Regions from separate parts of the Flavobacterium sp. SOK18b genome, predicted to be linked through region 2. Evidence: riboswitches for the same ligand, from Rfam matches in the RefSeq annotation. Region 2 holds a riboswitch; the other holds the start of a gene.
What was found. A riboswitch is a leader RNA that binds a small molecule or an ion and turns the genes downstream of it on or off. The one in region 2 is predicted to bind cobalamin.
Positions count from the first base shown of each region.

Region 1: another riboswitch for cobalamin. It lies ahead of DNC80_RS06340 (TonB-dependent siderophore receptor); the one in region 2 lies ahead of metE (5-methyltetrahydropteroyltriglutamate--homocysteine S-methyltransferase).

Region 1 is NZ_QKNZ01000029.1:892-17,325, forward strand. Features, by position in the region: partial or broken gene DNC80_RS06280 (hypothetical protein) at 1-460, opposite strand, end outside; gene DNC80_RS06285 (hypothetical protein) at 447-821, opposite strand; gene DNC80_RS06290 (YafY family protein) at 1,125-1,568, shown strand; gene DNC80_RS15975 (hypothetical protein) at 2,041-2,337, shown strand; gene DNC80_RS06300 (TonB-dependent receptor) at 2,511-4,658, shown strand; gene DNC80_RS06305 (PepSY-associated TM helix domain-containing protein) at 4,759-6,363, shown strand; gene DNC80_RS06310 (DUF4252 domain-containing protein) at 6,424-6,957, opposite strand; gene DNC80_RS06315 (DUF4252 domain-containing protein) at 6,959-7,558, opposite strand; gene DNC80_RS06320 (hypothetical protein) at 7,620-8,081, opposite strand; gene DNC80_RS06325 (RNA polymerase sigma factor) at 8,068-8,577, opposite strand; gene DNC80_RS06330 (S41 family peptidase) at 8,696-10,144, shown strand; gene DNC80_RS06335 (N-acetylmuramoyl-L-alanine amidase) at 10,328-10,948, shown strand; gene DNC80_RS06340 (TonB-dependent siderophore receptor) at 11,028-12,938, opposite strand; cobalamin riboswitch at 13,013-13,283, opposite strand; gene cobC (alpha-ribazole phosphatase) at 13,324-13,860, opposite strand; gene DNC80_RS06350 (adenosylcobinamide-GDP ribazoletransferase) at 13,845-14,645, opposite strand; gene cobT (nicotinate-nucleotide--dimethylbenzimidazole phosphoribosyltransferase) at 14,678-16,360, opposite strand; gene cobU (bifunctional adenosylcobinamide kinase/adenosylcobinamide-phosphate guanylyltransferase) at 16,357-16,434, opposite strand, start outside.
Region 2 is NZ_QKNZ01000020.1:1,188-17,621, reverse strand. Features, by position in the region: gene DNC80_RS04520 (hypothetical protein) at 1-779, opposite strand, end outside; gene DNC80_RS04515 (HupE/UreJ family protein) at 1,234-1,827, shown strand; gene DNC80_RS04510 (dCMP deaminase family protein) at 1,829-2,260, shown strand; gene DNC80_RS04505 (S41 family peptidase) at 2,261-3,835, shown strand; gene DNC80_RS04500 (hypothetical protein) at 4,085-4,288, opposite strand; gene DNC80_RS04495 (MarC family protein) at 4,387-4,962, opposite strand; gene DNC80_RS04490 (DUF3109 family protein) at 5,150-5,725, shown strand; gene DNC80_RS04485 (ribonucleotide-diphosphate reductase subunit beta) at 5,980-6,957, shown strand; gene DNC80_RS04480 (ribonucleoside-diphosphate reductase subunit alpha) at 7,216-9,645, shown strand; gene DNC80_RS04475 (RDD family protein) at 10,034-10,528, shown strand; gene metE (5-methyltetrahydropteroyltriglutamate--homocysteine S-methyltransferase) at 10,592-12,916, opposite strand; cobalamin riboswitch at 13,103-13,297, opposite strand; gene dgt (dGTP triphosphohydrolase) at 13,506-14,849, shown strand; gene DNC80_RS04460 (T9SS-dependent M36 family metallopeptidase) at 14,931-16,434, shown strand, end outside.

The sequences.
Region 1 (16,434 bases), on a different contig from region 2:
CAGACTTATTATATTCATCAATTTGAAGAATTTCTTCTGCTTTAACTAAAGCTTTTGCAATATCATTTAAATTCAAATATTCAACACAGGCTCTTTCTCTAAAACTATTCTCAGTTGGATTTAAGTTAGATGCTTTTATATAATCCTCAGCTGAATTTTCTTTTTTATATTCATCCAGTTCTCTTTTACAAGCACCTTTTAAAAATAAAATTTTACTTAAAATTTTATTTTTATCTTTTATTTCTATTTCAACAACTCTCTTTTCCAAATCATTTAATAATTCTAAAGCTGTTTTAGCTTTAAACGAATTGATTAATTGCTCAATGTTTTTTAGTTGCTCCCTAAAATCTGAAAGTAAATAATTTAAACCATCAATAACATTCGTAATATAATTATTCCCTAATTGAATTGGACCTCCTCCACTTTCTATATTTCCAAAATTAGCATTATAAATTCCCATAATTATCCCCTAATTGAATATTTCCACCACCACTGTTTATATTGCCTGTATTGACATTTTTACTATTAGTAATTGTACTCTCAACTTTTGGAAGCTTTTCTAAAATCTCTTTTAAAAACTTTTCAAATTCAGGATTATCTTCAATAGAGTTTTCAATTATTGCTTTAGCAATATTTTGTTTTTCTTTATTTTCAGGCTCTTGTTGCAATTCTAATAATGCTTTCTTTGGTTTATCATCTTTAAAAAATAAAGTTTTAAACCAGTTTATTGTACCTTCGGATATACTCTCAAATCCCTTTTCAGTAAACTTTTCAATTCCTTTTTTACCTAATTCAATTAAAAAAGGTGTAATAATTGCCATCGTAACTGGTTCCATAATATTGCTTTATTTGTTTATACTTATACTTTTAAAAACCTTCCAACTCCTCACTCCTCTTCTACCCACTTCCCAAACCACTCATATTCTCAAGACTAATTAGAACTAACTCTCTTGTATTCTATTTTCCATAAGGTATTTCTCAAAAATAATAAAAACAAATTACAAAAACAGCGTATAAATACCTGTTTTTGTAATTAAAATAACCCAAACTGTTTTCCCAATTTAAACTACAAAGTTTTATGATTCTTAAGGGAGGAAACGGTATTTCATTTTCATGGATTTATATTGAAAGAATTCAACAACAGATGGTTCTTGATAGGAAGAAGAAAGAAAAACCACCCCATAACTAATTTGGCACTGGATAGAATCATTGCTATTGACTATGATTTTAATATGCCTCATTTAAAAGAAAATTTTAATGCGGACACGTATTACAAAAATGTGGTGGGAGTGACTGTAAATACGGGTTTGAGTCCCAATCGATTTGAACTCTGGATTGATGCCCTAAATGCTCCTTATGTACTTACTAAACCCATGCATAATTCACAAAGGTTGATCAAACAAAATGAAGACGGCAGCATTATTATTAACTTATTTGTGATTCCAAATTATGAATTAGCACGTATTTTTCTTGGTTTTGGCAGTGGTCTTGAAGTGATACGACCTGAATATTTCCGCAATCAAATGAAAAGTGTTATTCAAAAATCTCTAGCGCGCTATGCCGAATAACACTTTTCAATGTCTCTCTCAATTAAAATATATAAAGTACAATAAGGGATAGCAACAACGCGCATTTTACAGATAAAATAAATGCTCCTAAGTAAAAGTAAAAACCTTCATTTTTTTTTGGAACGGGTTTGCAACTGAATAAAGTACTCATGGTTTTAATTTATTTTTTGTTTTTTCTAAGATGTAATGTTACGTGTAAAAAAACGCTTACACAATACCCACTTTTAGTGATATTTAAAAAATGTTTTTTGAAATTACTAGTATTACATCTTGACTTGATTGCTTGTTAAAGTTCTGAAAGGACATCTTGATGCACCAAGAAAATATTAACGTTTGTGATTTCTTTAATTTGTCTTGATGCGTTACTTTTGCAGTAGTAAAAAACAGAGTGAAAAAAGTTTGTATCATACTATTATCTTGTATTGTTCTAATGCCATCCTTGGGTAACTTTCTCACGTACGTGAACTTTAAATTGAATCAAGTTGAAATTGCCAAAACCATTTGTGTGCAACGCAAAATGGTTTTTAATAGTTGTAACGGACGTTGCGAACTGCAAAAAAGTTTAAAACGCTACACTGATAATGAGAAACGCATGCAAAATAATCTGAAAGAAAAAACAGATTTAGTTTATGTTCGCGAATTGATCTCCAATGAATTTGCGCTTGTGGAGCCTATTCTTCCAATTGTAAAAATCAGTACCACCGAAGCAAAAAAAACAGCTTCCTTTTCGACCTTCACTTTTCGCCCTCCCGCTTATTTGATTTCATAAGGACTGCCCTATTTTTTAGCATTTGCAACAAACAACTCTGAACTATTAGTTCTGGGTCACTGTGCAATTGTACTACTAGCTCCTTACCATATTGCAACCTATTTACTAAGCATTAGACTAGTATTCAGGTTTGTATTTCACTGAAATAAGATCCTTTTTACCATTCAAAAAAAATGAAAAATATACTTTTTGTAATGCTATTGGCATTACAAGTTGGATTTGCGCAACAAAAAATCCAAATAGATACTGCTGCGGTCGAAAACCTAAACGAAGTCGTAATTACCGCCAACCGTGGCAAGGCCAAACGAAGTGAAGTGCCAATGGCAATTTCTAAACTATCTACAAAACTCATTCAAGAAACCAAAGCGACTTCTGCTTTCGAAATTGTAAATAAAACACCAGGCGTCATGATGACGAATCTAGGCAACGAACAGCACGGAATGTCCATCAGGCAACCTATGGGTTTGAGTCCGTATTATTTGTATCTCGAAGACGGCTTGCCCATTCGACCACTCGGGGTTTTCAACCACAATGCGTTGCTTGAAATGAATCCGTTTAATTTACAAAATCTAGAAGTGATCAAAGGACCCGCTTCGTCGCTTTACGGTCCAGAAGCTGTGGGAGGAACAGTAAATTTTATTACTGTAAAACCAAGCCGCGATCCCGAGTTTAAAGTAGGGATTCAAGCAGATCAATACGGCTATCGCAACCTGCAAGCCTTTGGCAGCGCTACCGTAGGTAAATTTTCGTTTGCTATTTCGGGTGTAAGCACAGACCAAACTAACAGTTGGCTCACTTTTTCTGATTACAACAAAAACAATTTGAACGCTAAATTCCAATATAATTTCAGCAATAGTCTCCGTTTGATTAGCAGTACTTTTTACAGTCAATACTACTCGGACATGACGGGCAGCGTGAACGAACAAGACTTTAAAAGCCGTTCGTACAAAAGTACAACCGATTTTACCTACCGAAAATCAGAGGCTTTGCGCAGCCGTTTAACACTTGAAAAAGAGTGGTCTGAGAACAGTCAAACGGTTGTAACAGTTTACCACCGAGACAATAAATTAGGACAAAATCCAAGCTACGGCATTCGATGGAATCCTACTCCATCAGCAACCAACGACCCTACAAAAGCAACTGGCGAAATCAATTCGAACGATTTTAAAAGTTACGGAATCGTAGCGCAGCACACGCAAGGATTTTCGTTTTTAAACTCTAAACTAATCGCCGGAACTACTTACGATAGGTCACCAAACGATTATTTTTCGCACCAAATTAAACTACAAGCAAACCGAAATCCGGATGGAAAGACGGTAAACAAGTATCAAATTTTAGAAGTTCGACCAGACTTACGCATTTCGAATTACAATGCCACCATTTACAACAATTCAGGCTATGTGCAATACAATTTTCAACCGCTTTCAAAAGTAACAGTAACCACAGGGGCGCGCTACGACTACATCAAAATTGATTACACTAATAACATCAATGCTAGTTCGGGAGCCAAAACCTACGATCAACTTACCTTTAAAGCGGGTATCAACTACAATCCGCTTACTAACGTTGGCTTGTATGCCAATTATTCTCAAGGATTTTCACCGCCATCAGTAACCACTTTATTCCGGCCAAAACCTGGAGTTACGCCCGTACAATTTTACACGGATCTCGATGCGGCACATTTTTCAAACTACGAAATTGGCGGTTATAGCAATTTACTAAAAAACAAGTTGACACTAGATTTTGCCTTGTATGTACTTGATGGTCGCAATGAATTATTGAGCATTCGCCAACCTGACAATTCAACCGATACCCAATCAGCTGGAAAAACAAGCCATAGAGGAATTGAACTTGGACTACAATACAATCCGTCCTCACAGCTTGCATTTCGCCTTGGCGGAACCTATGCGCGCCATGAATTTATCGACTTTACTGTTTCCAAACGAAGCACCGATGCGGTTCAAAAACTCGACGGCTTTGACATGCCGAGCGCACCGCGATGGATTGCTAATTCTGAGCTCAATTACTATCCAAAATGGTTCCCTAACTTCCGTGCAGCGCTAGAGTGTCAGTACGTATCAAGCTGGTTTCAAAACCAAATCAATACTGTTTCCTACGCGGGTTACACCCTTTTTAATGCTCGATTAGGCTACCGCTACAAACAAGTTGAATTTTTTACAAATATCATGAACTTGACCGATAAATTGTATGCTACCAATGTCTCTCGGGGCAATGCCACAATTGATCAGGCTACGTATACCGCCGCCGCACCCCGCATTTTCATGATGGGATTGCAGTACAATTTATCGTTAAAAAAATAATTATCAGGAGCTTATCCGGCTATCCGCTTTATCTTTTTTGAGGCCAAAAAAAGGCCTCAAAAAAGGATATCGCTCCTATCCGGGCTAAAAAAAACACAAAATGAAAAAAGAAAATCAAAAGGCATCTACACGAAAAAAAGATTCCAAATGGATCAAAAAAATCAAGCAGCACGTCTACGCGTGGCACCGAACTTTTGCCATAATTACAATTATTCCCGTTATCTTTTGGACACTTTCAGGAATCATGCATCCGTTTATGGCGCATTTTTTCAAACCCGAAATCGCCAATCAAGAACTACCACAAACCATCATCAAGCCGGGTCAATTGCCATTGACGTTGAAAGAGGTTTTACAAAAAAACCAGCTCAAAACGTTCAAAAACTTTCGCCTTGTAAACCTGAACCATAAAACCTATTATCAAGTAAAAACCGAATCAGGAGCCCTACTGTATTTTGACGCAACCAGTGCTCAAAAACTTGAAAACGGTGATCAAAAATACGCCGAAGTTCTAGCGCGTTACTTTTTACAAGACAGCACCAGCAGCATTTCAAACAGCAAAGTCCTCACGGAATTCACCAGTCAATACAAATACGTCAACCGCTACTTGCCCGTATACCAACTGAGTTTTGATCGTGACGATGAAATGCAAGTTTACGTAGAAACCGCCTCAAGTAAACTAGCTACTTTCAACCCGAAATCGCGTCAAATTTTTATTTGGTTCTTCGATACCTTTCACAATTGGTCCTTTATTGATGCGATTTCTAATAACAGTTTACGCATCATAATCATGATTTTACTTTTGTCTGTCATCTCTTTTTCAGCAATAAGCGGACTCTTGATTTACGGTCTTTTCTGGAAACAATTCAAAAAAAGTGATGCGCTTGATCCCAAAAAAGGCATCCGCCGATACCACCGACAAATCGGGATTTGGATTTCATTATTTACCTTAACCTTTGCGTTTAGCGGTGCCTACCATGCCACTACCAAATGGGATCCGTACACGCTATCGCAAATGGTGTACGGACCTAGCTTTAAAACCGAAGTACTTACAACTTCACTTACTGATTTAAAACTAGATTGGAATCGGTTTGAAAATGCAACTATGATAGCATTTCAAGACAGTTTGTACTACCGTTGTCAACTACTTCCTAAGCAAGCAGCAAAGACCAATACAGCCATAAGCGCACCCGAATCAAAATGGGAAAAGAAAGACAAACAACCGCTAGAAATAGTTTACATCAACGCACAAACCAATCAAATCACGCCTAATCTGGATGTGAAATATGCTGAATTTTTGGCTCATTATTTTACAGGTGGCGCACCAAAAGCCGCTTGTTGCGAAATGATCCCTGAAACTGATGAACCTGAAACTTCTTTACAAAACGCAAAATTGGTTGAAACTAAAACCATTTACGAATTTGAAAGTCGCGAGTATGGGTTTGTAAACAAGCGTTTGCCTGTGGTAAAACTTGCTTATGACACACCAGAAAATACTACTTATTTTATAGAAACAGCCACCTCAAGATTAGCCGCAAAAGTAGAAAACGCAGATAAAAGAGAAGGTTATTCTTTTGCAATTCTACACAAATTTTTGTTTTTAGATTGGGCGGGCAAAAATGTGCGTGATGCTGCAATGATTTTGGCCGCACTTGCAATTTTAATAGTGAGTATCCTGGGATTGATTCTATTTATCAAAAAAAGATAAGTCTAAAAAAAAGCGTCATCAACAAGAGTTCATGACGCTTTACTTTTTTTGTAGCAATAATTATTTCATTAATTGCTGTAAGGGTTTTAATTGAGCCATATCAATATTTGATTGTTGTAACACACTCATCATGGTCATAACAGCCGTGGGATTCATGTCGTCACCTGTCACACGTACAACGGCAAAACCATTTTCATTCTTATTGGCAAAAAAAATAAACTCTTCAATATGCTCATCAGTACCCACAAAACTTACTGAAGCGCCTTCTTTACCTGAGCCAAATTTCATCAATTGCTGGTACTTTTTGTCCTTTAAAATTAGATTTACTTTTGCGCGCTCTGCTTCAAATTCGGCTTTATTTGTCGCATTAGCATTAAAAGCTAAGATGTTCATTTTATCAAAAGATTGTAAAGCCTCGGTTTGAGCTACAGATAACTTAGCCTTGTCTACATTCAATATTTCGGGAGAAACATCTAAGGCAATAAAATTTTTATCTTCTGAATGTTCTACAAAATATTTTTGCAAAGACGGCTCGTTGTTGCAACTTACCAAAAATAAAGCCAGTAGTGCGGGAATTCCGTATCGTAGTTTCATCTTACTTTTTACCTTTACTTGCTTTTTTCAAATCGTCGCCACCTGGAATGCGCATTTTATCGGTCAACACTGAAATTTCATTCAAATCAAAGTCCCCAGTCAATGACATTAAAACAGTATCTTCATTTTTTGCTCCTTCAATAAACATCAACAACTCACGTATCTGTGTATCTCCAGCACCTGATTTTACAAGGATTTTTACATTTCTACCATTATCATTTACTCGCATTAACTCTTCTAAACCCGCTGTTTTAATGTACTTATCAGCTGCTAGTTTCATTTCGCCCTCTACGCGAGTACTCTTGGTTGTAAAAACCCTCAAGTTGTCTAATTTTTTAATTAAAGCTAAGTATTGCTGCATTTCTTTATCGGATGCATCCATCTTTACTTTGCTCATTAAGTCAAACATTTTTTTGTTGACAATAAATGACTTGACCTCTACTTGACCGTCAAATTTGTCAAATGCTGTTTGTGCAAAAAGTGAATTTGTGGCCAAAAAAAGCGCCAGTGTTACCACAATTTTTGTAAATGTCTTTTGAATAGTGCTAAAAGCTTTTGTGTTCGTTGTGCTCAATGGCACCTTTTGATTGATTGATTTCATGATATAAATGATAATTAATGATTAAATGTGAACTGAAAAAGGCTAGCGTTTTTTAACTGCCTTATTTTCTTACTGGTTTTTTAAATACTTTATTTTTTGCAATTTGATACTCCTCTAGATATAGTACACTTTCTATGCCAACATTAATATTATTCGATAATAAAGACAAGGCTTTTTGTGTAGCTTCAAAGGCAACTTTGGGATCCTCATAGGTTCCTAAATCTGACTTTGGTGGCGTAGTATCAGTATTTAAAAAAGCATAGCTTCCTACTCCTACAGCAACGACTACAGAAGCTGCAATGGAAAGCCATAATACAGGCCTTTTTTGTTCATAAAAAGGAACAATACGGGTAAACTGCTCTTTTTTTGACTGATCAAGACCCTTAAAAAAATGTTGGTATTGTATTAAATGTTGTGCAACATCGCTTGAAGAAAAATAAATACTTAATTCATTCTCTTCGGCAATACTTGTTACACCTTCAAAGTATTTTTCTAAAAGTGTCTCAATTTTATTGATTTCCATGGGTGTGTGTCTTTATAATGTATTCCCTAATTATTTTTCGCGCTCTAGAAAGTGAAACTCGTACTGCGCTTTCTTTCATTTGTAACAATGAAGCAATTTCTTCAAACTCGTATTGCTCTACATCGCGTAATTGAACAATAATGCGTTGCTGTTCAGGTAATTGAGCTAAACAAGTATCAACCCACTTAAGACTATCTTGATCTTCTAATTTTTTTTCAAGACTTGGTGCAGTATCTACATAATTAGAATGAACTAATGATTCATTATTAGCTCGTTTTGATTTCAGTTGATCCAAACAAAAATTCTTAGTCATGGTCATTGCAAATGCCTCAACGCTACCGTACTTATTTAAAGAATCATTTTTTGACCACAACTTAGTCAAAACCTCTTGCGTTGCGTCTTCGGCCTCCTCTTTACTGAGCAATAATCGCTTGGCTAGCCTAAAGACTTTGTCCTTAAATGGAGAGATCAAGACTACAAATTCGCTTTGGTTCATACACGTTTTACTAACAACTTATAGATACAAGACGATTGAAAAGTTATTTTGTAACATAAATTATTAAATTAAAACTAAAGTTAGTATTTTTACGTTAATAAGGATATAAACCAAACCTATGAAAACCTACTTTAAAATTCCCCTACTGTTACTCATTACACTTTTTGTGCTACAAGGGTGTCAAGACAATGACGATGTAGCAGCTCCAGCTACACTTGAAATACAAGATTTTGTCTGGAAAGGCATGAATCAATACTATTTATGGACAGATGAAGTTCCCAATCTTGATGAAACAAGATTTGCAGATCAGACCAATTTAAATAATTTTTTACAAACTTTTAATACCCCAGAAAGTTTATTTGAAGCGCTTCGGGTAGACGCTAACAAAGACAGATTCAGTTGGATTGTTGATGATTATTTAGAGCTAGAAGGACAATTTCAAGGAACTACTAACAATAACGGAGTTGAGTTTGGTTTAAGCAGAAAATCAACTGGCTCATCAGAAATTTTCGGATTTGTACGCTATATTATTCCGGGTTCTAATGCAGCTACTAAAGATATTAAAAGAGGAGATGTTTTTACAGCAGTGAATGGAACTCCACTTACAGTAAGTAATTATCAGTCTTTACTTTTTGGATCTAATAATGATTATACGCTTAACATGGCTGATATATCAGGAGGCGCATTTGTAACTAATGGAAAAAACATAGCCCTTACAAAAACAGTCTTAACAGAAAATCCTATTTTGGTAAACAAAGTAATTACTTCAGGTACACACAAAATAGGGTATTTGATGTACAACGCTTTTACAGCAAATTTTGACACGAAATTAAACGAAGCTTTTGCTTCATTAAAGTCAGAAGGTGTTACAGATTTGGTTCTTGATTTGCGTTACAATGGCGGAGGATCTGTGCAAACAGCAACACGTTTAGCAAGTATGATTACAGGACAGTTTAAGGGTAAGGTATTTGCAAAACAACAATGGAATAAGGAAATCAATGATTACTTTGAGTCAGAGAATCCTGATGCTTTATATAATTATTTTACTGATAAAATAGATAATGCCGCAATCAATAGTTTAAACTTAACCAAAGTTTATATTCTTACAAGTGCAAGTTCAGCATCTGCAAGTGAGCTAGTAATTAACGGATTAGAACCACACATCAACGTGATTCAAATAGGTGATGTTACCGTTGGGAAAAATGTAGGTTCAGTAACCTTGTATGACTCTCCAGGATTTGGATCAGACAACAGAAATCCAAAGCACAGATATGCTATGCAACCTATTGTATTAAAAATTGTTAATTCGGTTGGTTTTGGAGATTATCAAAATGGTTTACAACCTGATTTCTTGCAAAAAGAAACTATAAGTACCCTGGGCGTTTTAGGAGATGTTGATGAACCTTTATTGAAAACTGCAATTGCAAAAATTACAGGAACAGGTCGTCTTATATCTCAAAAACAAAGAGCTGATTATGAAGAATTCAGTAGCTCACAAGCCGTAAACGGATTGAACCAAATGTATATTGAAAAAGCTCCTGAAGGATTGCTAAAAGCATTAGAATAAAAAATTTAGAACTTAATTTTTTGCCACAAATTTGAAGATCCAACCCTTTGAATTTGTGGCATTTTTTTTATCTATTTTACAAAATGATTGCTAAACAATCTTTTATGTAAAATAATTTAAAAGCATGCAATAATTAGTGGTTTTTGTAAGTTTATATAGATTAACTTCTAAAACTGAAAACCAATGAAAAAAGCTATTCCTTTCTTTTTAGCTTGCGCTACTATGGTATCGCTAGCATTTGTAAAACCAAGTGTAGAGAACAACAAGCAAATTCACGTAGTTATTGATGCTGGGCATGGCGGTACTGATTTTGGTGCCACTTCAATTACTAGTACCGAAAAGCAAATTGTAGAACAGATATCTAAGAAAATAAAATTTTTAAATAAAAATGAGAATGTAACAATCCATTTTACTCGAAATGATGACCAATTTGTATCCCTCTCCGACCGTGCAGATTTCATCAATAAAATTAAACCCAACTTAGTTATATCCTTACACGTCAATCAAAGTCGCAATGAAGTAAAATCAGGAATGGAGTTTTATGTGGCTAATGAGTCATTAGTTAACGATCAATCAATTGAAATCGCTAATGAATTGCGCACTAAATTTTTACAAAGTAATGTGGTAGCTCCATCTGAAATTAAAAAAGCACCTTTTTTAATTTTAAAAAAATCAGTGTCACCTGCAGTACTCATTGAACTAGGTTACCTTTCAAATTCATCTGACAGAGCCTACCTGACTGATGATAAGAAACAAGATCAAATTGCTACTACAATCCTCTCATTTGTAGCTGATTTAAAATAAAACAAATAATAACAAAAAAGCGAGACGTTCATCACTGAGTCTCGCTTTTTTTTCCAATTTAACAAACAATTATTTTCAATTAAAATAGAAAATTCATTCCTATTTTAAAGTTTCTTCCACGTGTAGCGTAACCTCTAGACTCTACAAAATCCTTGTCCAAAATATTATCAACCGCCCCAAAAAGATTAAGACGGTTTTTAATCAATTCATATCTAATATTAGTGTTTATTAATTGATAATCTTTAAGAAAATCAACATTTAAAACGGGATCAAATGTAGGAGCTGGATATGTTGTAAACTCTACATAACGAGTAGATACAAATTGATATGAAAAATTCAAGGCTAATCTTGAAGTAGCTTGAATATCTACATTAGCGTTCACTTTCTGTTTTGGATTTAAAACACGAGATTGTTTTTCAAGCTCTGTAAAGGTATAATTTGCATTGAACTTAATTTTATCTGTAAAGGAATAACCAATCATTGTTTCGAATCCTTGTACCTTATTTTTTCCTAATACATTAAAATATTTATAAGTAACCAAGTCAAATCCTATGGCATCTGTCTCTTCTCTTTGAAAACCTACTGCATTAATCACCAATTTTTTATTTAATACACTCCAATCAAAACCAAACTCGGTAGTGACATCATTTTCTGGAGCTAAATTTAAATCTCCGTACGGAGAGTACAATTGATATAAACTAGGAGCTACAAATGCTGTGCTGTAGGATGCCAGCAATTTAAGATTGCTAGAAAGATTAAAAGATGGATTAATGTTGTACACCAAATTATTACCGTATTTACTATGTATATTGTAACGTAAACCCGCATTTAAGTTTAACCCAAAATCCGAATTATATACTGCTGTAGCATAAGGATCGATCATGTTAAACTTTGCAACATCAGTAGTAATGGCGTCATATTGACTTGTATTTGACATTTCATGAAACTGAAATTGTGCTCCTGTTACTAAAAATAACTGTGATGAAAACTCGTATTTGTTGAATGCATCTACATTTACACTTCTTGATTTAGCCAAAAACAGAGAGTTAAAGCTAAAATTATCTCTTTCAATCACATTTCCTGCAGCATTTACAACAAACTCTCCTTTATTGTATTTGTATTTTGGCGTAAAGCCAGCTCTAAATTGTCTAGAAGCACTATAATTGTTGAGATCATCAGCAAAAGAACCTGAATCGAAATCATTTTTTAATTTGTCATAATTTGCAAAAAAATCAACCGAAAAACGTTCTGTAGATTTGATTCCAATTTTGATCACGGAGTTGATTCTTGAAAAACCATCTTTCTCAAATTCAGTATTTGAATTTACGGGTTTGGCTTCAGAGATTCCGGTAGTTTCAGTACTATTTAGCGAAGCAAAATAGTTTACTTTTTTTCCGCCACCATTAACAACAAATCCTTGACTAAAATCTTGTACATTATAATTTGGATTTTTTGCAGTGGTTTGTGTTCCCATATTCACATATGCATTACCAGCGATAGCTTTTTTAGCTGCTTTTTTCAAAGTAATATTAATCACTCCTGTAGCAGCTCCAGAACCATAAAGCGTACTTGATGCCCCTTTCATGATTTCAATACTTTCTATTTGCTCTATGGGTAAAAGTCTTAAATCATACGATAAACTAATACCTGACGCATCTGTAACTGGCACACCATCAATTAAAATTAAAACTTGATGGTTTCTTCCACCTCTAATGTAAATTCCTAAATCTTTACCATTACGGCTTTGATTGCCATTGATTTCAACACCTGCCACAGTACTAAGTACGGCTGCCAGTGATTGTCCCGACTTCTGTTTTAAGTCATTGGCCGTAATTTTCACAATAACTTTCCCGGATTTTTCTTTGGATAAAGCAAATTTTGAATCAGATACGACTACCTCATTCAATTGTTCTGACTCTTGTTCTTGTGCATACGAATTCATAGCAAAAAACAACGCAATCGCACTCATGCGAATGATCTTTTTTTTCATTTTAATAATGTAAAATTTAGTAAATGGGAGAAAAGCATAGAATGACCCATACCCAAACTTTTTTTCCCGAAAGTTTGATACTCTGTGCAATAGGCAGGTCTCCTGGCTCGCGTCTTGATGTTGACCTTCTCATCCGCCGCGGCGGACAATGGTATTGTAGATAACATCAATCTTTATAGCTTACAGTTGCGGGTACAGCGCTAGCTTTTTGAAGGTGGAATTTCCCATAGTAATTTCACCTTATAAATTGTGAAAAAAACTAAAGAAAATGCTTTTCAATCACTTTCTTCCCTTTTAATGCGATTCGAAAATAATCAAATCACAACCTCATTACGCCAGCAAAGATAAAATTATAATGAGAAAATCACCAAAAAAAATGATAATTTTATAAAGTAAGACGTACAACAGCGCCAAAATCTACTTTATTCTGAAAAGCATCTTGTAAGGGCAAGCCAGAAACTGCACACAAAAAGCTCCTAATAACCCCTCCATGTGCTACAATTATAATGGGTTTTGTGGTAGCGGAATCCAGTGTATTTTCCATGAAATCCAATACTCTATTATGGAGGTCTAAAAATGATTCGCCGTTTGGTACAGAAACATTGACAAAATCAGTCATCCATGGGGTGAAAACGTCGGGTGGAATGCTGTCCCAATTTTTCAACTCCCAATCGCCAAAATTCATTTCCATCAATCGTTCATCCAGCGTCACATTTGCAATAGCGAAATTATTTTGAATGTGTTTTGCTAAAATGGTACAACGCTGTAAAGGACTCGAAAAAAGTAATGCATCCTGCGGCAATTGCTTTAAAATAGCATCAAAAACAGCTTCATAAGGCGTCGCAATTTCAACATCAGATTGGCCGTAGCAAATTCCTTTTTCGCAAACGGTCTCGGTATGTCTAACTAAATAAATTTCCATAATGCACTAATTGAAAGATAAAAAATAACTTCACAAACTTGTTGTGTGGCTCCTAGACAATCTCCGGTGTAGCCGTCAATCCATTTTTGAAAATAACGGGCTAGAAAAAATCGAGTAAGAAATATTGGTACTAAAACCAAGAGAAATGCTATTTGATAAAAAGACATCACAATCAGTGGAAGCAATCCAAAAAATGCTGCTCCAATAACCTCTTTACTTGAGAAACTTTGAGCAATGGGCTTGCTTTTACTAGAAGCATCCTCACGAGAATATTCATGCGTAAAAACAATTGATATTGCAGCAAATCTACTAAGAGCATGTCCTGTTATAAAAACTAATAAAAAAGTGAAAAATGCATGGTAGTTTGTAAATAGCGATTCACTTTTGACTATAGTGACTAGACTCATAAACTTTAGCAAAAAAAGCAACACCAAACCAATTGCGCCATAAGCACCGATAGCGCTATCTTTCATAATGGTCAAAATCTTAGTTTTGGTCCAACCACCGCCAAATCCGTCACACACATCTGCAAAACCATCTTCATGAAAAGCACCAGTAATCAATATGCTTGCAATCATCGAAAGGACAATACCAATCTCAGCATTCCACAACCAAGAGGCCGCAGCATAGACTATAAAAGCCATAGCACCCACAATCCAACCAATTAAAGGGAAATATCGGGATGCCTTGTTTAAATAATCCGGGTTATGATCGATATTTTTAGGACACGGAATACGGGTATAAAACATCAATGCTGTAAAAAATATGTGTACTTCTTTTTTCATTTTTATGCTTTAGCTAAGCCAAATTTATAATATTAATTTGTGTTTTTAGAGTCTACTTGAGCCGATTCAAAACTGGCCATATCGTTTAAAAAAGCAACTGCCGATTCCAAAATGGGAAGAGCCAGAGCACAACCCGTACCCTCTCCCAAACGTAAATCAAGTTGCAACACTGAACGAACGTTAAAAAAATCAAGAATTTTTTGGTGTGCTTGCTCTGCTGAGGAGTGGCAAAAAATAGCATTTTCTAAAACCAATTTGTTTTTAGTGTAAGCCACTAAAAAAGCTACTGAACTTATGAATCCATCTACAAGAATGAGCATATTCTCTACTTTTGCTTTTAGCATTCCGCCTGCCAGTTGCATGATTTCGAATCCTCCAAAATAAGCAAGTAAACTCTCTAAATCTTGTGGCCCATTATAATTTTCGCTACATTTTTCCAGAATTGCAATTTTATGTTGCAGTTGGGTATCATTTATCCCTGTGCCTTTACCCACGCATTCAGAAACCGGCAGATTCATCAAAACACTCATCAAAAGTGAAGCTGTAGCGGTGTTCCCAATTCCCATTTCGCCAAAACCAATGCAATTAGACCCATTTTTAGCAATCGCAGCCACAACATCACTCCCTTTTTTAAAACATAGTTCTAGTTCTATTGCACTCATTGCAGGTCCTTGTAAAAAAGACTGAGTACCCATTGCTATTTTGTTTGAAATCAGTTTTGTGTTAATAGGAAAATCATAATTTACGCCAGCATCTACAATAGACAGTTCAATGTTGTGCTGCTTGCAAAATACATTAATTGCTGCTCCACCCGCTAAAAAATTAGTCACCATTTGCCTAGTAACATCTTGCGGATAAGCACTAACTCCATGATTTGCTATTCCATGATCAGCAGCAAAAACTACTATATTGGGGTTTCGTATTTGGGGTTCAAGAGATTGAAAAACGGTGCCTATTTGCAAAGCCAGTTTTTCTAAGATACCCAATGAACCGGTAGGCTTAGTCTTAGAATCGATCTTTTCTTGAAGTTGTTTTGCTAGTATTTCTATTTCAAAACTTGTAGATTGCCATGAATTTTTTTCAGATTTAATATGATGTAAAACTGAAATTTCTTCAACTAAAGGAATTTTTGACTTTTGTTTCCAATTGAGTAGTTGCAGCATGGGCTGGTTTTCATAATTTGTAGCTGGTTTGCCAACACAAAAATATCCCAAAGGCTCCATGTGTTCTGGTAATCCTAGAATGGTTTTGAATTGGTGGTAATTTAATATTGACACCCATCCCATGGAATATCCTTGTTCTGTTAGCGAAAGCCAAATGTTTTGAGCCGCACAAACCGCACTAAATTTTATAGATTCATTACTTCCTACTGTACCTATTGTAAAATTATTGAGTACAGATCTGTCATAAGCTATTACTAATCCCACGGGAGCTTCCTCAATAGCTTCTAGCTTTAAGGCCTTGTAGGTTTCTTTTTGAGTTTCATCATCGGTTAAGTTTATTGCTTTTTTATCATATTCTAAAAACAATTCTTTAATTGCATGCTTGATTTGGGGAGACTTAATCAAGAAATATTTAGTCGCATCAGTGAGTCCTACAGATGGTGCGTAATGACCTGCCTGCAAAGCTTTTTGAAGAACTTTATCAGGAACTTCATCGTTAGTAAAATGACGTGTATCTCTGCGAGATTGTATAATTTCTTCTAAATGAGTCATGGAGCTTTTTTAATTTCAACGGGTATTCCAGATACCATCAACACAACGGTATCTGCCGTTTTAGCAATATACTG
Region 2 (16,434 bases):
GTTCCTACATTCATGCTAGTCTCTACTTGGTTTCCATCGTTTCTTTTTAACGCGTATAATTTACCGTTAGATAAGTCACCAACAGTTGAACTCATATACATAATTACTTGGCCAGCACTTGCGTGAGAAGTTGAATACGATTGATCTTCTCCAATAATAATCACGGTTTTCCCAGGGTAAGCATCCTTAGGTAGTGGAACAGCATTTTCCATACTTGCTTTTCCTAAAGCTGGTAAAACTCTGTCGGCTCTATTTTTCATACTTGTAAGTCCTAATGGGTCAATACCATGAACCATACTTTCTTCACCACTTTCTCCAGCAGTTAAAAACAAAGGTCCAAATCCATGGATTGCTGGTGAAGCTAAAGTTGCTGAACATAATCGGGTTAATCCGCCCACAGCGTCAACAATATAATCTCCTTTTACAGGCTTAAGAGTTTTGTCTAAATATACTCTTGATACAGATTTTAAAATTTCATGATTAGTGATCATAATGTAACCATCGCTTGCAGGATCTTTCATTAATCCAGCACCATCAGGTTGAGCACCATAAACAAAAGCTGGTGATTGTGCCAATACATCTGAACTACTTAATAAGGAAGTAATCTGTAAGTTTTCAAAGCCTTCTTTTGCTACCGCCAATGCTGGAACTGTAGAAACATTTGAAAAATTAATGGCTGTGTTTACGCTAGGAGTTTCATTTTTGTCGTCTTGACAGCCTACTACTGCAGCTAACAAAACCGATGATAATGCTATTTTTTTTAAATAATGCTGATTCATGATAATTGTGTTTAGTTTGTTTGAATGCAAAACTATCGTAACAATCCGAATCTTAGTTTAGGTCAATATTGTTGATTCATCAATAAAATGTTACTCCAAGATTAACACATCGTAAACCTGTTAATTTAAGGTAAAATTAAGATTGCTTACATGATTTGTAAGATTTATATATTTGAATAGTAGTATTTCAAACTTGTGATTTAGTATGTGAGGTTTTTATCTTTTTGTTTCTTTTGTTACCAAGGTAGAATGTGATGTAAGTAAACCATGCTGATAGTACAGGAGTTATGAGTATTGCTTTTAAGGGTGTGCTTATGACTTGAGTTGCTTTGCTATATTCGTTTTTCAAGGAATTGTGCGTATGGTTTTCATCGAATTTATTAGATATTCTAAGGAAGGATTTTCAAAATTTATCGTAAGTTTACAACCCTTTTAGCAACTTAAATTAGTAGTGATGCAAGAATTTTGGATTTATTTTCAAATAGGATTAAAACACGTTTTAGACATTCATGCTTATGATCATGTTTTGTTTTTAATAGCTTTGGCGGTGCCATATTCGTTTAAAGACTGGAAACGAATTATCTTGTTAGTCACTTTATTTACTATTGGTCACACCATGGCTTTGATGCTTTCCGTTTTTGGAATTATAGCCATAAAAGTAAATGTGGTTGAGCTTTTAATTCCCATCACAATTTTGATTACTGCATTGTTCAATTTGTTTACGGCTGGCAAGTCCAGTAAAAAAGAAAGTATAAACTTAATATTTTTTATCACACTTTTCTTTGGGATTATTCATGGTTTGGGGTTTTCTAACTATTTCAAATCTATTTTAGGTGGCGATGCTGCCTCAAAAATGTTGCCTTTGGCTGAGTTTGCCCTGGGAATTGAGGCCGCTCAAATTACAGTAGTTTTTGTGGTATTGATTCTCTCTTATATTGTGCAGACTATTTTTAGATTCTCTAAACGAGATTGGACACTGGTAATGTCCTCTTTTATTGTAGGAGTTGTTATCCCGTTGATTGTTGAAAGTGAAATTTGGAACCGATAAAATGAGTGAAAAAAAATTAAATAAATACGACAAAGCCTATTTGCGAATTGCAAAAGAATGGAGTTTACTATCCTATTGCCAACGAAAAAAAGTAGGAGCCATCATTGTGCGGGATCGAATGATCATTTCTGATGGATACAATGGTACACCAAGTGGTTTTGATAATTGTTGTGAAGATGATGAAGGACTTACCCGCTGGGATGTTTTGCATGCCGAAGCCAATGCTATTTTAAAAGTAGCGCGTTCTACGCAATCATGTGAGGGTGCTACATTGTACATTACACTTTCCCCATGCAAAGAATGCAGTAAGTTAATTTACCAGTCGGGTATAAAAAGAGTAGTGTATCATTCTGGTTATCGTGATGATTCTGGAATTCAGTTTTTAATAAAAGCAGGCGTAGAGGTGGAACACATACCAATAATGGAAGAATAAATGAAATTCAATACAAAATATTTGCCTCTTATTATATTTGCTACACTGGCTATTGGTGTGCTACTTGGCGGATTATTGAATTTCCCCAATGCATCAGGTTTAATTGGGAAAAATAATGCCAAAAACAAACTAAATAAACTCATTGATTTTATTGATGATGAATATGTAGATGCTGTAAATACAGATTCTATAGTGAATCTTACCGTTGATAATATTCTCGCACAACTTGATCCGCATTCTGTTTACATTTCGCCTAGTGACCAGCAAGAAGTGGTTGAAAGTATGCAAGGAAATTTTGTGGGAATAGGAGTGAATTTTTACATGTTTAAGGATTCTGTCGCAGTAATAAAACCGGTTGAAAATGGTCCTTCGGCAAAAGCTGGAATTCAAGCAGGAGACAGAATTTTATACGCTGGAAAGACAAAGCTTTATGGTAGAAAACTTCCTTCTGACAGCTTGTTTTCTCAACTCAAAGGAACAGTTGGTTCCTCTGTAGAGCTCACCGTTTATAGAAAAAGCACCAAACAAAAACTAAAATTTAAAATAAAAAGAGATGTAATTCCTTTAAACAGTATTGATGTGGCTATGCTAATCAATCCTACTACAGGGTACATTAAAATAAATAGATTTTCAGAGACCACTTATGATGAATTTATGAAAGGTCTAGGAAAACTCAAAAAACAAGGAGCAAAGTCCTTAGTTATTGACGTTCGGGATAATGGAGGCGGTTATATGGAAGAGGCGATTGCTATCACGGATGAATTGCTATCTGACAAGCAACTTATTGTTTTTACCAAAAACAAGAACGGAAAAGTGATCAAAACTTTTGCAACAGCAAACGGTCAATTCGAAAAAGGAAAACTGACTGTTCTTATCAATGAAAATAGCGCATCGGCCAGTGAAATTCTTGCAGGCGCCATTCAGGACAACGATAGAGGTAGTATCGTAGGTCGACGTTCTTTTGGGAAAGGTCTAGTGCAGCGAGAAATGCCTTTTGCTGACGGATCATCGGTGCGTCTTACTATAGCGCGCTATTACACTCCTTCGGGACGATCCATTCAAAAACCGTATACAAAAGGTAAAGAGGAATATTTTAAAGAGTCAGAAACCCGATTTGAAAATGGAGAGTTGTATGATAAAGACAGTATTAAAGTAGCTGATACTCTAAAATACAAAACTAAAAAAGGAAGGATAGTGTATGGCGGTGGCGGTATTGTTCCGGATGTTTTTGTGCCTATTGAGGTAGAACATAGCAGTCAAAGTACAGGGTATTTACTGCAGTCTGGCATCGTGGGGAATTATGTTTTTGAGGATTTAGACGCTCACAAAAAAGAGTTCAAAGGTCTTGCTTATAAAGCGCTCCAAGAAAAAATTAGCACTTCGGATTATTATTTTAATAAGTTTCAAAAATTCATTCTTGATAACGGTCTCGATATTCAATTTTCTAAAAGCAAATCCCTAGTCAAAAGATTTCTTACTGCAGAGTACGCAAGACAGTTGTTTGGAGAGAACAAATATTATGAAGTTATTCTTAAAGAAGATTCTATGCTCAAAGAAGCATTAAAATTAAAATGATTTAAAACTAGAAGTGTTTTAAATGGAAATCCTACTTACAAGCTTTATTAAGATAAGGTTGGTTTTATTACTCCTTTAATTTGTAATCGAATGATAATCAAATCGATTGTAAATTAATTTAAATAATTGGAGATTTAGGTTTGCTAATAGGAGAACCTAAAAGGAAATGAGAAATTTCTTTATCCAAAAAAAGGATGTGCTAAAAATCAAGCGCATCCTTTAATGTATTTCAAAATTAAATTTATTGTATTACGAATTTGTGTTTGATTTTTCTTCAATCTTTTTGGAAACTCTAAAAATAAGAAGAATTAATACAGCACATAATGAGGCTGCAATACCAATAAACGCAACGATGCTTTCTCCCTGAAATGGGTTTTTAAAATCTAGTAATGTAACATTAAAGACGATTAAAGCAAGTGCCAAAAATACCAGTATGTTAGTGAAAATTTTCATAAATGAGTTTGTTGTTTAAATCTTAGTGTACTGAAAAAGATAGAAGTAAATTCTATGTGACCAATTAAAATTAGGCTGTAAAATTATTAAATTTTATATTAAAGAAACAAACCTTTAACATTAGCAGCAAATAATTTAACAGCAATTGCTAATAATACTACTCCAAAAGTCTTGCGGATCACTCCAAGTCCATTTTCGCCTAACATCTTTTCAATTTTTGAAGACGATTTTAGTACAATATATACTAAAATAATGTTCAAGAATATGGCTATGACAATATTAATAGTAAAAAACTGTGAACGTAAAGAAAGCAAGGTAGTCATGGTTCCTGCTCCAGCAATCAAAGGAAAGGCAAGTGGAACAATAGATGCTGAACTGGCTTCTTCATCGCGATAAATACGAATGCCTAAGATCATTTCTAAGGCTAGGAAAAAAAGAACAAAAGAACCTGCAACTGCAAATGAATTGACATCGATTCCAATTAACTTTAAAAGTTCTTCTCCCGCAAAAAGGAAAACAATCATAATTACTCCTGCTACGATGGAGGCTTTCTCAGATTCGATGTGACCGTGTTTAGCACGAAGATCAACAATGATTGGGATAGATCCCACAATGTCAATTACGGCAAAAAGAACCATGCTCACGGTAATTATTTCTCTTATGTCTAGCTGCATAATATTGGTTTTAATGATGCAAAAGTATTCATTTTTGATGGTTAGCGGGTTCAATCTTGTATTATTTTAAGGTCAAGTTAAAAATATTTTGAATTATAAAGTAGAAGTCAAGCCTTCCGTTTTTGCTAAATTCTTTTTTTTGATTTTCAGTGCTTCATTTTTAAATTTCTTTGAATACCTTTGCAGCATGTTTCAACTAGGAAAAACCATCGTCTCAGAAGACTTACTCGAAAAAGATTTTGTTTGCAATCTAACTGCCTGCAAGGGAGCTTGTTGTGTAGATGGTGACGCTGGTGCGCCATTAAGCGAGGAAGAAACAAAAATCCTGGAGTCTATTTATCCAAAAGTAAAACCCTTTTTGCGCAAGCAGGGTATTGCGGCTATTGAAGCGCAGGGAACTTGGGTAACCGGAACGGATGGTGAACTGGAAACACCTCTAATTGACAATAAAGATTGTGCTTATGTTATCTTTGACGGCAAGACTGCTTTATGCGGTATTGAGCAAGCCTACAATCAAGGCATCATCGATTGGAAAAAACCCGTTTCTTGTCATTTATATCCAGTTCGTGTAAAAGATTTTACAGAGTTTGCAGCTGTAAATTATGACAAATGGGACATTTGTGATGCTGCCTGTTCACTTGGGCAAGAGTTAGAGGTACCAGTGTATAAGTTTGTCAAAGAAGCTTTGGTACGCAAGTTTGGTGAAGACTGGTATGCAGAACTAGAGACTGTTGCTCAAGAGCACTTAAACAATTCAAAATAGCACAAAACTACCCCACAATTTTAATTTTTTAAACCCTATATTTTACAGTGGCTAACGCCGTTTTGTAAAATACAATCTATTGATATTCAAATTTTTACAAATAAAGCTATAAACGATAATTTTTCTTTTCGTTGTTAAAAACTAGGGCCGATTGTGAATAAGTTTGGCTTTTAAATCCAGCAATATTTCACAACCTTTGTAATCCTCAGATCGAATAGAATTTCGTTAAAATCACAACAAAATAAAACAATACAATGACACAAGTGGAACCTATTTTACAAGAAAACAAAAATCGCTTCGTAATTTTTCCTATCAAGCACCATGATATTTGGGAATGGTACAAGAAAATGGAAGCTAGTTTTTGGACTGCTGAAGAAATTGATTTATCGCAGGATTTAAATGACTGGAATAACAAACTTTCTGATGAAGAGCGTTATTTTGTAAAGCATATTTTAGCATTTTTTGCTGCTTCAGATGGGATTGTAAACGAGAATTTAGCGGAGAATTTTGTAAACGAGGTACAATATGCTGAGGCAAAGTTTTTTTATGGCTTTCAAATCATGATGGAAAACATTCATAGTGAAACATATTCGCTATTGATTGATACTTACGTGAAAGACGAAGCTGAGAAAGATGAGTTGTTCAATGCGCTTGAAGTTTTTCCTGCTATTAAGAAAAAAGCAGACTGGGCTTTGAAATGGATTGAATCTGATTCGTTTGCAGAGCGTTTGATTGCTTTTGCAGCTGTTGAAGGTATCTTTTTCTCAGGTGCATTTTGTTCAATTTACTGGTTGAAAAAGCGTGGTTTAATGCCAGGACTTACCTTTTCGAACGAATTGATTTCACGTGACGAAGGAGTACACTGTGATTTTGCGGTTCACTTGCACAACCACCACTTGGTTAACAAAGTACCAAAAGACAGAATTAGAGAAATCATTGTGGATGCCTTGAACATTGAAAGAGAGTTCATCACGGAGTCGTTACCAGTATCTTTAATTGGTATGAACGCAGGCTTGATGACACAGTACTTGGAGTTTGTTGCAGATCGTTTATTAGTAGAATTAGGTTGCGACAGAGAATACAATACGGCTAATCCTTTTGATTTTATGGATATGATCTCATTGCAAGGAAAAACCAACTTCTTCGAGAAAAAAGTGGCTGAATACCAAAAAGCAGGTGTGATGAACACCGATGAAGAAGCACAAAAAATAACATTCGACGCTGATTTTTAATCGGTTTTGAATATACCTACTACCTTCCTAGCCCCGATGGAAGGGAAAATCCTTTTTAGTCCTGATTTTTCTCAGGACTAAAAAGATTGGAATGACAGCGGGATAAGCTCCCGAAAATAAAGAAACTGAACTTTATGCCAAATCAGTACCCACCAATAGTAGTTGCTGCCACAAAAGTTGTGGTGGTCATGCTGCGAAATAATAAACAAATAACTAAAAACAGCGAAGGGATTTTCTGTTTTAAAAAAAAGAAAAAGTATGTACGTAGTAAAAAGAGACGGGCACAAAGAGCCAGTGATGTTTGACAAAATCACAGATAGAATTAAAAAACTATGCTATGGTTTGAATGATTTAGTAGATGCTGTAAAAGTAGCAATGCGTGTTATTGAAGGGCTTTATGATGGGGTTTCAACATCAGAATTAGATAATCTTGCTGCCGAAACTGCTGCCTCAATGACTATTGCGCACCCAGATTACGCACAGTTGGCCGCTCGTATTGCGATCTCAAATTTACATTCGAATACTAAGAAATCATTCTCAGAAACGATGAATGATATGTTCCATTATGTAAACCCAAGAAATGGGCAATACGCTCCATTACTGTCTGAGGAAGTACATAAAGTGATTATGGAAAATTCAGAGTTTTTAGACTCGCACATTATATACAACAGAGATTTCAACTACGATTATTTTGGTTTTAAAACACTAGAAAGATCGTATTTGCTTAAAATAAACGGCAAAATTGTAGAGCGTCCGCAGCATATGTTGATGCGTGTATCGGTGGGAATTCATTTAGATGATTTGAAATCGGTTATTGAAACCTACGACTTAATGTCGAAAAAATTCTTTACCCATGCTACGCCTACCTTATTTAATGCGGGTACGCCAAAACCTCAAATGTCGAGCTGTTTCCTATTGGCGATGCAAGATGATAGTATTGATGGGATTTATGATACGTTGAAACAAACGGCTAAAATTTCGCAATCAGCAGGAGGAATTGGGCTTTCAATTCACAACGTTAGAGCAACAGGATCCTATATTCGTGGAACAAACGGAACCTCAAACGGGATTGTTCCGATGTTGCGTGTGTTTAATGATACGGCGCGTTACGTAGATCAAGGAGGCGGAAAACGTAAAGGAAGTTTTGCTATTTACATAGAAACTTGGCATGCTGATATCTTTGATTTCCTTGACTTGAAAAAGAATACCGGAAAAGAAGAAATGCGTGCAAGAGATTTGTTTTTTGCGATGTGGACTTCGGATTTATTCATGAAACGTGTGCAAGAAGATGGATTATGGACCCTAATGTGTCCTAATGAATGTCCGGGCTTGTATGATGTGCATGGAGAAGAGTTTGAAAAAATGTACACCGATTATGAAAAAGCGGGTAAAGGTAGAAAAACCATCAAAGCACATGAATTGTGGGAGAAAATTCTAGAGTCGCAAATTGAGACCGGAACGCCTTACATGTTGTACAAAGATGCAGCCAACCGCAAATCAAACCAAAAAAATCTAGGGACTATTCGTTCATCGAATTTGTGTACTGAGATTATGGAGTTTACTTCTAAAGATGAAATTGCAGTATGTAACTTGGCTTCATTGTCATTACCGATGTTTGTTGAAAACGGAGCATTCAATCACGATTTGTTTTATACAGTAACTAAGCGCGTAACGCGCAACTTAAATAAAGTAATTGACAGGAATTATTATCCGGTTAAAGAAGGAGAAAATTCTAATAAACGCCACCGTCCAATTGGTTTAGGAGTTCAAGGACTCGCAGACGCATTTATTATGTTGCGTTTGCCGTTTACAAGTGAAGAAGCTAAAAAACTGAATCAAGAAATTTTTGAAACCATGTACTTTGCGGCCGTAACAGCATCAATGGAAATGGCTAAAGAAGAAGGGCCGTATTCAAGTTTTGCGGGATCTCCTATTTCACAAGGGGAATTTCAGTACAATTTATGGGGATTAACCGATGCTGATTTATCAGGACGTTGGGACTGGTCGTCGCTTCGTAAAGAAGTAATGGAGCACGGTGTGCGCAACTCCTTGTTAGTGGCACCAATGCCTACTGCATCTACATCTCAAATCTTGGGTAACAACGAAGCATTCGAACCGTATACTTCAAATATTTACACCAGACGTGTACTTTCGGGTGAGTTTATTGTGGTAAACAAACACTTGCTTCACGATTTAGTAGAGCGTGGCTTGTGGAACGAAACCCTGAAACAAGAGTTAATGCGTAATAACGGATCTGTGCAAGCGCTTGATATTCCTCAGGATTTAAAAGAATTGTACAAAACCGTTTGGGAAATGTCTATGAAAGACATTATCGATATGTCCCGCCAGCGTGGGTATTTTGTAGATCAGTCGCAGTCGTTGAACTTGTTCATGCAAAATGCTAATTATGCTAAATTAACTTCCATGCACTTTTATGCCTGGCAATCAGGTCTTAAAACCGGAATGTATTATTTAAGAACAAAAGCGGCCGTTGATGCTATTAAATTCACCTTAAACAACGATAAAAAAGCAGAACCTATTGAGGTAAAACAAGCTCCAGTGCAAGAGCGTTTGCAGAGTATTGCTGTTTTGAACGAACCTGTAGAAATGAGCCCTGAAGAATATAGAGCCATGATCGAACTAGCTAAAAATGCTGGTCCAGAAGATTGTGAAATGTGTGGATCGTAAATAATAAAAAGAGTATTTAATATTTATAAAAACAGCTATCATTTTTGGTAGCTGTTTTTTTTAGGAGCTATTTCCTGCTATTCGTTACAATCTTATACGCCATCCCGAGGTTTCGGGACCGGCTTATAAGGATTTCCACTGCTATCAGGGCTAGGAATTGACGGTTTTGAAAAGACATTTGCTAGTTTCAGTGATACATCTGCTGAGTTGGATTCGCGCAAGAGGATTGGTTTTAGAACGTTAAAGTGCGAATTTAGCAACACTCTCCCTAAATAGTGTAACTCCAGGAGTCGTATGTGCGTGTACCTTTGTAGATATGCAATATGCAAATAACAACAAGGCTGCTACGTTACTTTACGAAGTAGCAAAACACCCTAAAAAAATAAAAATGGAAACTACAGCATTAACTATTTCGGCGGATTTGTTAGCGTCCAGAACCAAGCGATTTTTAAACTTGCTCATTGATTTGTTTATTGTTTACTTGTTCACCATCGGCATTGGAGCACTCATTAACGGGATAGGAGTTGTAACAGGGAATTATGAAGTTGCAGATTGGATTATCAATTTATCACCCACAGAAAACGCTTTGTTTGGGATGATAGTGATGTTTTTTTACTATTTCATTATGGAGTTTTATTTGTCTAGAACTTTTGGGAAATACTTCACTAAAACGCTAGTTGTAAAACCTAATGGCAGCAAACCAAACCTAAAAAGTATACTAATTAGAACCTTAGTGCGATTCATTCCTGTTGAGATAGTTTCCTTTTTAAACAGCAATTCAAGAGGTTGGCATGATACATTATCAGAAACCTATGTGGTCAATAAGCATGAATTTTTAGCAAAAGCGAGCTGGTTCAATCCATCTGACCAAAGAGCAGTTTGATATTAGTTTCTCATAAAAAGTAAACCCAGTAGATTTTAAATCTACTGGGTTTTTTAAATTCAATTAAACCGTTACAGTATTATTTACTGTAATTCTCATTTCTTGAGCTGCCGCTACCATTTCGATTAAGGCCTTTTTGGTTTCTTCCCAATGACGGGTTTTTAAACCGCAATCTGGATTGACCCAAAGTTGGTCAATAGGAATTACTGCCGAAGCTTTTTCTAATAATTGCACCATTTCGGTACGCGAAGGAACGCGAGGTGAGTGAATATCATATACGCCTGGACCGATTTCGTTTGGATAATTAAAATCAGCAAAAGCATCCAGTAAATCCATTTGTGAACGCGAGCACTCTATGGTAATTACATCCGCATCCATGTCGGCTATATTCTGGATGATATCGTTGAATTCGCTGTAGCACATGTGCGTATGAATCTGGGTGTCATCTTTTACACCACTTGCCGAAATTCTAAACGCTTTTACCGCCCAATCCAAATAGGTTGCCCATTCTTCTTTTCGTAAAGGCAATCCCTCTCTAATAGCAGGTTCGTCTATTTGAATAATCTTAATTCCTGCGTTTTCTAAATCGACAACTTCATCTCTAATCGCCAATGCAATTTGAGTACAGGTTTCTGAACGAGGTTGATCGTTACGGACAAAAGACCATTGCAAAATAGTTACGGGGCCTGTTAGCATTCCTTTTACCCATTTTGGAGTAAGGGATTGTGCAAAAGCGGACCATTTTACAGTCATTGGATTTGGACGCGAAACATCGCCATAAATAACTGGAGGTTTCACACAACGGCTACCGTAACTTTGTACCCAGCCGTTTTTGGTAAACGTAAATCCATCGAGTTGTTCTCCAAAATATTCTACCATGTCATTGCGTTCAAATTCTCCATGAACTAGCACATCAATACCGGATTCTTCTTGAAAACGAATTGTTTCTTCAGTTTCCTTTTGGAGTAAATCATCGTATTGTTGTTGATTTAGTTCGCCTTTTTTGAATTTCGCTCTCCAGCTGCGCACTTCGGTAGTTTGCGGGAAAGAACCAATAGTTGTAGTTGGAAACAAAGGAAGATTCAATACGTCTATTTGTTTTTCTCTACGAACTGAAAACGGATTTTGTCTTTGGTCATCGCCTTTGGTGATACCTGCCACACGATTTTTTACCGCATCATTATGGATCAATTTTGATGTTTTTCGGTTTTCATTAGCAATCGTGTTTTGATCAAAACGGACAGAATTGCTGACGTCTATTTCATTCGAGGCAAAATATTTAAGCAGTACTATTTCCTCTGTTTTTTGTTTGGCAAAAGCCAGCCATTGTTTAATTTCTGGTGTTAATGTTGCGTTGTTGGTTTCTAACTCCAAATCGCAAGGACTGTGAATCAAAGAACAAGACGGAGCAATTAAGATTCTGTTTTCACCAAGTGCATCCGTGGCTTTTTTGATAAGCGCTAAAGATTTTTTGAAATCATTTTTCCAAATATTTCTTCCATCTACAACACCAAGCGAGAGATTTACATTAGCTGATAATTGTCCTGACTCCAGAATGTCATCTAACTGGGAATGACAACGCACCAAGTCTAAATGCAAAGTGTGGACAGGTAATGCGAGAACAGTTTCAAGATTTTCTCCAAAACAATCAAAATAATTAGCAAGAATCAGTTTGATTTTAGGAAAACGTTTGTTGATTTCGGTATATACATAAGTGAAGGCATTTCTTTCTTTATCAGTTAGATTCAAAGCCAAAAATGGTTCGTCAAATTGAATCCATTCCACATTTTCAGCTTCTAATTTTTGAAGAATTTCAAAATATACGGGCAGCAATTTATCGATTAAATCAATTCTATGAAAACCTTGTTCTTTTTCTTTTCCAAGAAGTAAATAGGTAACAGGTCCTATTAGTACTGGTTTAGTTCTAATTCCTAAAATAGTAGCTTCTTTGAATTCGTCGATTATTTTTTCGGAGAATAACTTGAACTCTTGATCTTTTGTGAATTCGGGTACGATATAATGATAATTGGTGTCAAACCATTTAGTCATTTCCATAGCAACTACATCTTGTCCCTCTTTTTGTGAACCTCTGGCCATGGCAAAATACAAATCGGTACGAGAGCTTGTTTTGGCTAATTCTTGATAACGTTTAGGAATAACGCCTAATGTAAGTGATAAATCCAGTACTTGATCGTAAAACGAAAAATCGTTAGAAGGGATTAAATCGATTCCAGCCTCGGCTTGTAATTGCCAGTTTTCCTTGCGGATAGATGCGCCTACAGCCAAAAGTTCGTCTACTGAAATTTTCCCTGCCCAGTACGATTCGCAGGCTTTTTTTAATTCTCTGTTGCTACCAATTCGCGGATAGCCAAGATTGTTTGTTAGCATGTTGTTGCTTTTTAAATGATGAATAAATCAATTAAAAGCTCTTGATGCATTTCAGAATGTTTATTAGAAATGAAAAGTAGAAAGGAGAATACGTTGCAAAAGAGAAATGCACAATAAGGCATAAATAGTTATGCTTATTGTGTTTAGAACGCACCATACCTGACTATTGCTTCAAATCGCGAAAGCATTGTCAATTCGATAAAAGGCAGGTCTCCTGACTTGTAACATTTTTATCATCCTTCCCATTTGCCATTGGCAAACAGTGGATTTTTTTTCAGATAAAAACTTTTTGTGTTACTTACAGTTGCGCGACAGTTCGTGATTTACACACGATTCCCTATTAATCTACAGTTAAGTAAAACCCTTATCGGTTGATGAAGAAATAAATTAAGAACTTAAATAAAGCGCTAAAGTAGCACTAATTCTTTGATTTTTTTCGATAGGTTTATTAATTTGTTATTTTTAGTACATGGTATTAATAGGATTCTGTACCTTATATTTTTCATGTGATTAAGTTATACCTAACCGTATTTCACTTGATAATGTATCTATTTCTGCTATCTTTGGAAAGAAATTTTAAAAAGTAATGATGAACTGGGAACAACTTTTATCACTTAAACGTCAAGGCGACAAAGGCAAACGATTGCGTGTGGAACAAGACGATACCCGCTTGGGTTTTGAAGTAGATTATGATCGAATCATTTTTTCTGCGGCGTTTAGAAGTTTACAAGATAAAACACAAGTTATTCCATTATCCAAGACAGATTTTGTGCATACCAGATTAACGCATAGTCTGGAAGTATCAGTAGTTGGGCGTTCTTTGGGTCGTTTGGTAGGGAAAAAAATTATCGAAAAATACCCGCATTTAAAAGAGGCGCACGGCTATCATATGAATGATTTTGGGGCAATTGTGGCGGCAGCATCATTGGCGCACGATATTGGGAATCCACCTTTTGGACATTCGGGTGAAAAAGCCATTGGAGAGTATTTTTCGATAGGAAACGGACAAAAATACAAAGAACAACTTACCGCAAAAGAGTGGCAAGATTTAATTGATTTTGAAGGTAATGCCAATGGTTTTTCGGTACTTACCGCAAGTCGTCCTGGAATTGAAGGAGGACTTCGTATTTCGTATGCAACTTTGGGCGCTTTTATGAAATATCCTAAAGAGAGTTTGCCTAAAAAACCAACCAAAAATATCGCTGATAAAAAATATGGTTTTTTTCAAACTGATAGAGCTTTTTTTGAAGAAGTAGCGCAAGATATGGGTTTAATTCCCAATAAATTAGGTTTGGATATGGGGTTTGAACGCCATCCTTTGGCCTATCTTGTTGAGGCTGCTGATGATATTTGTTATACCATCATCGATTTTGAGGACGGAATGAATCTAGGTTTGGTTTCGGAGGATTTTGCTTTGGAATACCTTATAAAATTAGTAAAAGATAGTATTGATACTTCCAAGTACAAAACACTTGAAACTAAAGAAGACCGAATAAGCTATTTGCGCGCATTAGCTATTGGCAGTTTAATCAGCGATGCCGTAAAAGTTTTTGTTGAAAACGAAGAGCTCATTTTGCAAGGAAAATTTCCTTATGCCCTAATGGATAAAAGCAAATACAAAGCTCAGATGGATGATATTATCAAGATCAGTGTCGAGAAAATCTATCAAAGTCGTGAAGTGATCGAAAAAGAAATTGTAGGCTATCAAATTATACAAACCTTATTAGATAAATTTATTACCGCATTTGATAATAATTATAATGGTGTAGCCTCTAATTATGATACCTTAATTTTAAAGATGTTGCCAGAAAAGCATCAATTAGAAAAAGACAATTTATACGGTCGTTTGTTGCATATTTGTCATTTTATTTCCTTGTTAACTGATGGTAATGCATTGTTGTTCTATAAAACAATAACCGCTGCTAAAAGTTAAAATTCAAAGAATAAAGGGTTTAATTGTTGAAATTTAAATTATAATATTTAGTTTTGCATTTATAACTAATTACGTGATTTTATGAAAAAAAATTTACTTTATTTAATATGTTTGGTGTCTTTTGTTGGTTTTTCACAATCAAACAACCAAATAATTCAAAATTACTTAAAAAATCCCGCCTCTCGAACAACTTTGTCTAATGCAGATTTTAATGACTGGGCCATTCAAAGTGAAGGAGGTACTACAACTTCTGGAATAGAGAATTGTTATGTGGTGCAGCGTTATCAAGGAATAGAGATTTTTAGAGCAGTTTCTAATTTCTCAATAAAGAATAAACAAGTAATAGACGTTAGTAGCAGGATAGTTGCTAATGTGTCAAAAAAAGTCAATGCGACAACACCTAAACTATCGGTAACAGATGCTCTTGTAAAAGCATATTTCCAATTAGGTATAACAGCTAAAGATAAATTTAACATACTAGAAACCGTTGGGACAAATAAGTTTAAAGTTAGTAACGGTATTGGAATAACAGAACCGGTTACAGCAAATTTAGTGTATCATCAAGAAATAAATGGAGACCTAAAATTAGCTTGGGATTTCAATATTCATACTAATCAGCATGATCATTTATGGAGCGTCAGAATAGATGCGATTACTGGTGTATTATTAGAAAAAAATGATCTTGTAATTTCTTGTAATTTTCATAAAGATCAAGTATTTGCCTCTGACAATAGTTCGACAATAAAATACAATGGGATTCCTTCTAAACAATTATATACTAAATTAAGTTCTGAAACATCAGGAGGTACATATCGCGTAATACCATTTAATATTACAAGTCCAAGTCATGGAGGGTTTGAGCTTATTTCTAATCCTGCTAACAGTACAGCATCGCCATTCGGCTGGCATGATACTGATGGTGTTGCTGGTGCTGAATACACTATAACAAGAGGAAACAATGTTTGGGCTAAGGATGATTTCATGGGGACGAATGACGATACAGGTCTTAGTCCTGATGGTGGTTCATCATTGGTATTTGATTTTCCATATGGTGGTACAACCGTTAATGCATCCACATATATAGACGCAGCAAATACCAATTTGTTTTACATGAATAATGTTATGCATGATGTTTGGTATCAATATGGATTTGATGAATTGAGCGGTAACTTTCAACAGAGTAATTATGACCGTGGTGGTTCAGGAGATGACTACGTAAATGCGGAAGCACAAGATGGCTCCTTAGCTGCAACGATGAGTTTAAATAATGCTAATTTTTCTACACCTGTAGATGGGAATAGAGGTAGAATGCAAATGTTTTTATGGAATCGAGGCCCTGAAATCAAACCCTTAATCGTAACTTCTCCGGAAAGTATTGCCGGCAATTATGTAGCAAGCCAAAACTCTTTTAGTCCTGGTCGTGTTGATTTGCCTGTTTCTCCGCAGTTTTTGCAATCTGATTTGGTATTATATTTAGATAATTCTGGGGGTACATCTGAAGCTTGTTCAGCTCCGTCGAATAGAGCTGCTTTAAATGGAAAAATTGTAGTAGTTAGACGTGGAAATTGTAATTTTGCAGTAAAGG